Regions from separate parts of the Allobosea sp. CCNWLY174 genome, predicted to be linked through region 2. Evidence: predicted binding sites of a transcription regulator. Region 2 holds the regulator's gene; the other holds the start of a gene.

Region 1 (4,631 bases), on a different contig from region 2:
CGCGGGCCGGAACACCGTTTCGATCTCGCCAATCCGAGCTATCTCAGATTGATCGGCGATCGCGAGGTCGTCGGCCGCACCGTGGCGGAGGCGCTGCCGGACGCCGTTGCGCAGGGTGTCGTGGGCATCCTCGACGACGTCTATCGCACCGGCGTGCCCTATACCGCGAATGGCGCGCGCTTCGTGATCCAGGCCGAGCCCGGCGGGCCGACGCAGGAGCGCTTCCTCGATTTCGTCTACCAGCCGCTCCGCGACAGCGATGGCAAGGTCAACGCGATCTTCATCGAGGGGGCCGATGTCACCGAGCGAACCCTGGCGGAACGGGCGCAGCGCGAGAGCGAGGCGCTGTACAAGGGCTTGTTCGACGCCATCGACGAAGGCTTCTGCATCATCGAGTTCTTTGACGGGCCGCACGGTTCCGACAGCGACTACGTCCATATCCAGGCCAATGACGCTTATGAGCGCCATGCCGGCATCTCCAATGTCGTCGGCCAGAAACTGCGCGAAATGGTGCCGGACGAGGCGGACGCCTGGGTCGCGCGCTATGGCGCCGTGCTGCGCACCGGCGAGCCGATCCGCTTCCAGCAGGAGCTGGTCGCGACGGGCCGCTATCTCGAGCTGGCTGCGGTCCGCATCGAGCCGCCGAGCCGCAAGCAGGTCGCCGTCATCTTCCAGGACATCACCGCCCGCCGCCGCGCCGAGACCGCTCTCGCGGAGCTCAACGCGACGCTGGAGCAGGAAGTCGAGAAGCGCTCGGCGGAGTTGATGAAAACCGAGGAGGCCTTGCGCCAGAGCCAGAAGATGGAGGCGGTCGGCCAGCTCACCGGGGGCATCGCCCACGACTTCAACAACATTCTGGCCGGCATCGGCGGCAGCCTGGAAATGGCGCAGGCGCGGATCGCACAGGGCCGGATCGCCGACACCGAGCGCTTCCTCACCGGCGCGAAGAGCGCCGTGCGCCGCGCCGCCAGCCTGACCGAGCGCCTGCTCGCCTTCTCGCGGCGCCAGACGCTCGACCCGAAGCCGGTCGATGTGAATGGGCTGGTCAATGGCATGCTCGACCTGATCGCACGCAGCGTCGGCCCGACGATCGCGATCGAGGCCGTGGGCGCCGCAGGCCTGTGGACGGTCTTCGCCGATGCCGGCCAGCTCGAAAATGCGCTGCTCAATCTGAGCATCAATTCGCGCGACGCCATGCCGGATGGTGGCAAGCTGACGATCGAGACCTCCAACCGCTGGATGGACGAGCGGGCAGCAAAGGCGCGCGACCTGAAGCCGGGGCAATATGTCTCGCTCTGCGTCTCCGATACCGGCACAGGCATGACGCCGGACGTGGTTGAACGGGCCTTCGACCCGTTCTTCACGACCAAGCCGATCGGCCAGGGCACCGGGCTCGGCCTGTCGATGGTCTACGGCTTCGCCGGCCAATCCGGCGGCGCGGCGCGGATCTATTCGGAGCCCGGCAAAGGCACGATGATCTGCATCTATCTTCCGCGCCATATGGGCGAGGTCGTCGAAGCCGGCGAAGCCGCGTCGGATTTCGCTGATCCTGCGCCGGTCGCCGGCGGCGAGACCGTGCTCGTCGTCGATGACGAGCCGTTGGTGAGGATGCTCTGCGTCGAGCAGTTGGAAGAGCTGGGATATGCCGTGATCGAAGCGGGCGACGGTCCCTCGGCGCTGAAGATCCTCGAGACCAAGCAGCCGATCGACCTGCTCGTCACCGATGTCGGGCTGCCTCGCGGCATGAACGGGCGCCAGCTCGCCGACGCGGCGCGCATGCACCGCCCGGATCTCGAGGTGCTGTTCGTCACCGGCTATGCCGAGAACGCCGTGCTCAACCACGGCCATCTCGAACCGGGCATGCACATCATGACCAAGCCGTTCGAGATGGAGGTCTTCGCACGCCGCGTCCGCGACCTGATCGACGGGCGCGGGCCGACGAAAGCCTGAGCCGCCGTCGGCAGTCCGTCAGACCTCCGGCGCAAAATCCATCGCCACGCCGTTGATGCAGTAGCGCAGGCCGGTCGGGGGCGGGCCGTCGGGGAAGACATGGCCGAGATGGCCGCCGCAATTGGCGCAATGCACCTCGACCCGGTGCATGCCGTAGCTGTAGTCCTCGCTCTCCTCGACCGCGCCTTCGAGTGGCTGGTCGAAGCTCGGCCAGCCGGTGCCGCTCTCGAACTTCTTGTGCGATTTGAACAAGGGCTGGCCGCAGCCGACGCAGGAAAACGTGCCGGCGCGCTTCTCGAAGTTCAGCGCGCAGGAGCCGGCCCGCTCTGTGCCGTGGCCGCGCAGCACCCGGTACTGCTCCGGCGTCAGCTTCTCGCGCCATTCGGCGTCGCTGAGCTGGAAGGGGAATTCACGCTCTGCGGGCTTTCCCGTTTTGGCGAACATGTCCATCAGGCCCATGCGAGGCTCCTTTCCGTGCGCTCTTGTTCGATTGTCGCGCAAGATATGGGGATTTGTCTTCCTGATGTCACGGGGGCGCAACGCGAGCTCTTTCACGTTCGCGTTCAATGGCGACGGCGCTCTCCTCCCGCGTCGCTCTGCGTCACCCAACCGTCACGCGACTCCTCTAGAGCCCGCTCCCGCCAGCTTGCACCGCAAGCAGGCGGGGAAAAGCGGTCTCCAGATCAATTTGGAGGCGGATTCACAGATCAGGTCGATCCGACCTGATCAAATCCGGCTCCAGCGGCTCGCCATCGCCATGGGCGGAAACGAGGGGCTTCGTGACGCAGACGATCCGCGCGGTGAAGCGCACGACGAACCTCGGGCTGACCACCGCCGTCCATCGCAGCAAGCCGCTCTCGCGCGCCGGCCTGCTGGAGCGGATGTTCACGCTCGCCTTCTCCGGGCTGGTCTACCCGCAGATCTGGGAGGATCCGGTCGTCGACATGGAGGCACTGGCGCTGCAGCCCGGCGACCATCTCGTCGCGATCGCCTCGGGCTCCTGCAACATCCTGTCCTATCTCACCGCCGATCCGGCGAAGATCAGCGCGATCGACCTCAACGGCGCCCATATCGCGCTCGGGCATCTGAAGCTCGCGGCCCTGCGCGAAATCGACGATCATGCGGTCTTCCGCCGCTTCTTCGGGCAGGCGCAGTCCAAGGCCAATGTCGAGACCTATGACCGGCTGATCGCGCCGCGGCTCGACGCCGTCAGCCGCGCCTATTGGGAGGGGCGCAACCTCGCCGGCCAGCGCCGGATCGAGCTCTTCGCCCGCAATTTCTACCGCTACGGCCTGCTCGGCCGCTTCATCGGCACCGGGCACTTCCTCGCCCGCCGGCTCGGCTGCGATCCGCGCGTCATGCTGCAGGCCAAGACGATGGAGCAGCAACGGGCGCTGTTCGACCGGCATCTGGCGCCGGTCTTCGAGACAAAGCTCGTGCGCTGGCTGGTGCGCCAGCCGGCCTCGCTCTATGGGCTCGGCATCCCGCCGGCGCAATACAAGGCACTGGCCGCCGATGGCGATGCCGGCATCCGCGCCGTCCTGCGCCACCGGCTGGAGCGGCTGGCCTGCGGCTTCGACCTGAAGACCAACTACTTCGCCTGGCAGGCCTTCGGCCGCGGTTACGGAACCGAGCCGGATGCGGCGGTGCCGCCCTATCTGGAGCAGGGCAATTTCGAGACGGTGAAGGCGCGCGCCGGGCGCGTCTCCTACCATCAGAGCGCGATCACCGCCTTCCTCGAGAAGCAGCCAGCCGAAAGCTGCAACGGCTTCGTGCTGCTCGATGCCCAGGACTGGATGAACGATGCCGATCTGACGGCGCTGTGGACGCAGATCACCCGCAGCGCCGCGCCCGGCGCCCGCGTGATCTTCCGCACCGCCGCCGACGAGCGGCTGCTGCCCGGCCGCGTGCCGGAGGCGATCCTGGCGCAATGGCAGTATCAGGAGGAGCGCAGCCGCGCGCTCGGAGCGCGCGACCGCTCCTCGATCTACGGCGCCTTCCATCTCTATGTCCGCGGAGCGGCTGCGTGAGCGCGGCCGAGGCCAACGCGGATGCCGCCGGTCTGATGGACCGGATGTATCGTTTTCAGCGGCACATCTACGATGCGACCCGCAAGTTCTATCTGCTCGGCCGCGACGGGTTGATCACCGGCTTGAAGCCGCCGCCCGGCGGGGCGGTGCTGGAGATCGGCTGCGGCACCGGCAGGAACCTGATCAAGATCGCGCAGCGCTATCCGCTGACGCGCTGCTACGGGCTCGACGTCTCGGAGGAGATGCTGCGCACCGCTCGCGAGCAGGTGGCGAAGGCGGGGCTGTCCGAGCGCATCGTCCTGGCGCAGGCCGATGCAACCCGTTTCAACCCGCAGGCGCTGTTCGGCCGCGCCGGTTTCGAGCGGGTGGTGATCTCCTATGCGCTCTCGATGATCCCGCCCTGGCGCGAGGCGCTGGCGCAGGCGATGCAAGTGGTGGCGCCGGGCGGCGCGCTGCACATCGTCGATTTCGGCGACCAGGCGCATCTGCCCGGGCCGTTCAGGGCATTGCTGAACCGCTGGCTGGCGCTGTTCCATGTCACGCCGCGGAAAGATCTCGATGCGGTCGTGACCGATCTTTGCGCTGAGGCCGGCACCACCGGCAGCACCACGCGGCTGTTCGGCGGCTATAGCGTGCAGGCGGTCGCGATCA
Region 2 (4,631 bases):
TATCGTCGCTGGCCGCTCCCGCCGTCTCGTCGCGCGTCAAGCCGCATCAAAGGAAAATCCCGATCGCTCAAAAACATAAGCGCCGCCCTTGGGGGCGGCTGCGTCGCACGACTATGCAAAACCGGCCCGGCCCTGTCAATTCCGGCTGACTTGGAGCCCGTCCCCAACGGCTTCTCCCGCAAGCCGTTGGGGCAAAACGGTCTCCATTCCAAAAGTGGGAGACGGATTCACCGATCAGGGTATGCCACCCTGATCGGATCCGGCTCTCGCGGCAGCGTTGCCGAATAGACTCACTGTCCGGCCGTCTGCGGCGATTGGCTGGGGAAAAGCCGAATTACGATTCGGCGACTCTTGTGGCCGAGTCAGGCCATCTTGTATGGTCCTCTTCGTCAGATACGACATCTCGTGCGGCGTCTCCTGTATCGTCAGTTCCGGGCGTAACGGCTTCCGTTTTGTGACGGACGCTGCCGGTATCGGATTCCGCCATGATCTCTCCCTATGCCTCGCCGGCCCGCTGGCGAAGCATGACGAAGACAGGTGCAACCCCATGACCGAAGCCGGAGCCTGGACCGACGAACGCGTCGAACTGCTCAAGAAGCTCTGGAATGACGGCCTGAGCGCGAGCCAGATCGCCGCCGAGCTCGGCAGCGTCACGCGGAACGCCGTCATCGGGAAGGTTCACCGTCTCGGCCTGTCCGGCCGGGCCAAGAGCCCCGGTTCGGCCACGCCGCGCCCGCGCAAGCCGGCGGCCCGCCCGCCGAGCCATCCCGCCGGCCATCAGAACGGTGGCGCCGGGCTGACCCGCGGCAACACCGCGCTGGCACCGCAGTTCGCACCCGAAATCGCGACCGAAGCACAGGTCGAGCGCGCTCCGGCGCCGGCCGAGGACGTGGTCGTGCCGTTCTCCGAGCGGGTCACGATCATGGATCTGCGCGAGTATATGTGCCGCTGGCCGATGGGCGACCCGACCACGCCGGAGTTCCGCTTCTGCGGCGGCCGCAGCGCGACCGGCATGCCCTATTGCGCCTATCATGCCCGGATCGCCTACCAGCCGGCGGCCGACCGGCGCCGCGAGCGCAAGCCCGTCCGCGCCTGAGGCGGCGTAACCATCCAAAATCGGAAAAGCCGGCCCTCGTGGCCGGCTTTTTCATGGGCGAACCACGGGAGAGCGCCATGGCGACCTTCGCGACCTATGCCGCCGCGGCGCTGGCGGAGATCGCCGGCTGCTTCGCCTTCTGGGCCTGGCTCAAGCTCGGCAAGCCGGTCTGGTTGCTGCTGCCGGGCCTGGTATCGCTCGCGGCTTTCGCCTGGTTGCTGGCCCTGCTCGACAGTCCAGCCGCCGGGCGCACCTTCGCCGCCTATGGCGGCGTCTATATCGTGGCGTCGCTGGCCTGGATGGCGCTGGTCGAGAAGGTGCTACCAGATCGCTACGACCTGGCAGGCGCCGCGCTCTGCCTTGCCGGCGCAGCGGTGATCATCGCCGCGCCGCGCTGACAAAAGCGCTCAACTGCGGGCAAACGTCTCGTCGAAGGCGTAGCCGGCGCCGCGCACCGTGCGCAGCGGGTCCTTGGCATTGGCCGGCGTGATCGCCTTGCGCAGGCGCCCGACATGAACGTCGACGGTGCGTTCGTCGATATAGACGTCGCGACCCCAGACGGCGTCGAGCAGTTGCGCCCGGGAATAGACCCGGCCCGGGGCCTGCATCAGGAATTCGAGCAGGCGGAACTCGGTCGGGCCGAGATGCAATTCGGCGCCGGCGCGGCGGACGCGCCGGGTGGTGCGGTCGAGCTCGAGATCGCCGGCAGCGAGCAGACCGGCGACATGGCCGGGCTTGGCGCGGCGCAGCAGCGCCTGGATGCGGGCGATCAGTTCGGGCAGCGAGAACGGCTTGACGACATAGTCGTCGGCGCCGGTGGCAAGGCCGCGGACCCGCTCTGTCTCCTCGCCGCGGGCGGTCAGCATGATGATCGGCACGCGCTCGGTGTCGCGCCGGGTACGCAGGCGCCGGCAGAGCTCGATGCCGGAGAGGCCGGGCAGCATCCAGTCGAGCAGGACGAGGTCGGGCGTATGGTCGCGCAGGTGCAGTTCGGCGTCGTCGCCGCGCGCCACGCTGTCGACCTCGAAGCCCTCGGCCTCGAGATTGTAGCGCAGCAGCAAGGTGAGCGGCTCCTCGTCCTCGACGATCAGGATGCGTGCGGGCATGTCAGCGTCCGTTCAAGCGCCCGCCGGTTCAGCCATTGGCCGCCGGCAGGTCGACGAGGATGTTGGTGGTGTCGAGCTTCGGCCGGGTCTCGTCGATCGACTGGCCGGTGACGAGATAGTGGATGGTCTCGGCGATGTTGGTGGTATGGTCGCCGATGCGCTCGACGTTCTTGGCGCAGAACAGCAGATGCGTGCAGAAGGTGATGTTGCGCGGGTCCTCCATCATATAGGTCAGGAGCTCGCGGAACAGCGAGGTGTAGAGCGCGTCGATCTCGTCGTCGCGGCGCCAGACATCCATCGCCTTCTGCTCGTTGCTGGCGGCATAGGCGTCGAGCACGTCCTTGAGCTGGGCCTGGACCAGGCGGCTCATATGCTCGAGGCCGACGACGGCGCGATGCGGCGGCGAGAACTGGCCGGAGATCGCGACGGCGCGCTTGGCGATGTTCTTGGCGAGGTCGCCGACGCGCTCGATGTCGGCGGCGATGCGGATTGCCGAGATCAGCTCGCGCAGGTCGTTCGCCAGCGGCTGGCGGCGAGCGATGGTCAGCACCGCCTTTTCCTCGACCTCGCGCTGGAGATTGTCGAGGCGCTGGTCGGCGCTGATGATTTTCTGGGCGAGCGCGGTGTCGCGGCGCACCAGAGCCACGGTGGAGTCGCCGAGCATGCGCTCGGACATGCCGCCCATCTCGGCGAGGCTGCGGCGCAGGCCCTCGAGATCGGCATCGTAGGAGCGGACGATATGTTGATCCGACATCGGGCGTATCCTTCGAGTCTGGCCGGCGCTTTCAGAACGTCAGCCGAAGCGGCCGGTGACGTAGTCCTGCGTCTGCTTCTTGTGCGGGTTCATGAAGATCGTGTTGGTCGCGTCGAACTCGATCACCTCGCCCAGATACATGAAGGCGGTATACTGCGAGATGCGCGCCGCCTGCTGCATGTTGTGGGTGACGATGACGATGGTGAAGTCGGTCTTGAGCTGCTCGAGCAGGTCCTCGATCTTGCCGGTCGAGATCGGGTCGAGCGCCGAGGTCGGCTCGTCGAACAGGATGACCTCGGGCTTCTGGGCGATGGTGCGGGCGATGCAGAGGCGCTGCTGCTGGCCGCCCGAAAGGCCCATGCCGGAGCTCTTCAGCTTGTCCTTGACCTCGTCCCAAAGCGCGGCGCGGCGCAAGGCGCCCTCGACACGGTCATCGAGCTCCGACTTCGGCGGCTTCTCGTAGAGACGGATGCCAAAGGCGACATTGTCGTAGATCGACATCGGGAACGGCGTCGGCTTCTGGAAGACCATGCCGATGCGCGAGCGCAATTCGTTCACGTCGATGTCGTTCGAGATGATGTTGCGGCCGTCGAGCAGGATCTCGCCGGTCGCCTTCTGCTCGGGATAGAGCGAGTAGATCCGGTTGAAGATGCGCAGCAGGGTCGACTTGCCGCAGCCCGAGGGGCCGATCAGCGCCGTGACGTGCCGGTCGCGGAAGTCGAGGTTGATGTTCTTCAGCGCCTTGTGCTCGCCGTAGTAGAAATCGAGGTTCTTCACGGCGATGCGGACGGGCGCTTCGGCATCCAGCGTCTGCGGGCTCAGTTCGAGGGTCGAAAGCATCTGCATGGTCCTTCCGATCGGACGCTATTCACTTGCCGCCGCGCACGATGCGCCGGGCGATGAGGGAAAGCACGAGGATTGAGACGGTGATGATCAGCGATCCCGCCCAAGCGAGCTGCTGCCAGTTCTCGTAAGGGGCCGACGCGAACTGGTAGATCGTCACCGGCAGGTTGGAGACGCCGCCGAGCAGCGTCGGCGAGAACCAGAAGCTGTTGTTGAGCGCGGTGAAGATCAGCGGCGCGGTCTCGCCGGCGATACGGGCGAGGGCCAGGAGGATGCCGGTGACCATGCCGGACTTGGCGGCACGCCAGGTGATCGAGGTGATCACGACCGAGGGCGGCGCGCCAAGCGCCGAGCCGGCCTCGCGCAACGGGCCGGGCACCAGGCGCAGCATGTCCTCGGTGGTGCGCACGATCACCGGGATCGCGATGATGCCGAGCGCGACGCCGCCGGCCCAGCCGGAATAGCCCCCGAGCGGCTCGACCAGGATGACGTAGACGAACAGGCCGATCAGGATCGACGGCGCCGAGAGCAGGATGTCGTTGATGAAGCGGATCAGGTCGGCGAGCTTCGAGCCTTTGCCGTATTCGGCCAGATAGGTGCCGGCGAGCACGCCGATCGGCGTCGCCACTGCGATGCCGAGGAAGGTCAGCACCAGCGAGCCGACGATGGCGTTGGCGAGGCCGCCGCCCTCTGAACCCGGGCCTGGCATGGTCTCGGTGAAGGTCGCGGCGGAGAGCCCGCCAAGGCCCTTCACGACCAGCATGCCGAGGATCCAGAACAGCACCGAGATCGCAAGCAATGTGAAGCCTGTCGCGATGATCTTCATCGCGCG

The links. The regulator PhoB, encoded in region 2, activates phosphate uptake and scavenging genes when phosphate is short. The targets are predictions, from matches to a motif close to TGTCATNNANCTGTCAT.
Region 1: a site for PhoB is predicted at 2,550-2,566, ahead of V7S63_RS10445 (BtaA family protein). Genes of this name have one in related genera too.

The regions. Positions count from the first base shown of each region.
Region 1 covers NZ_JBBBBQ010000002.1:743,564-748,194, forward strand. The annotation lists gene V7S63_RS10435 (PAS domain-containing protein) at 1-1,950, shown strand, start outside; gene msrB (peptide-methionine (R)-S-oxide reductase MsrB) at 1,969-2,400, opposite strand; gene V7S63_RS10445 (BtaA family protein) at 2,730-3,980, shown strand; gene V7S63_RS10450 (class I SAM-dependent methyltransferase) at 3,977-4,631, shown strand, end outside.
Region 2 covers NZ_JBBBBQ010000010.1:145,381-150,011, reverse strand. The annotation lists gene V7S63_RS24040 (GcrA family cell cycle regulator) at 548-1,096, shown strand; gene V7S63_RS24035 (YnfA family protein) at 1,174-1,494, shown strand; gene phoB (phosphate regulon transcriptional regulator PhoB) at 1,504-2,202, opposite strand; gene phoU (phosphate signaling complex protein PhoU) at 2,231-2,956, opposite strand; gene pstB (phosphate ABC transporter ATP-binding protein PstB) at 2,996-3,802, opposite strand; gene pstA (phosphate ABC transporter permease PstA) at 3,825-4,631, opposite strand, start outside.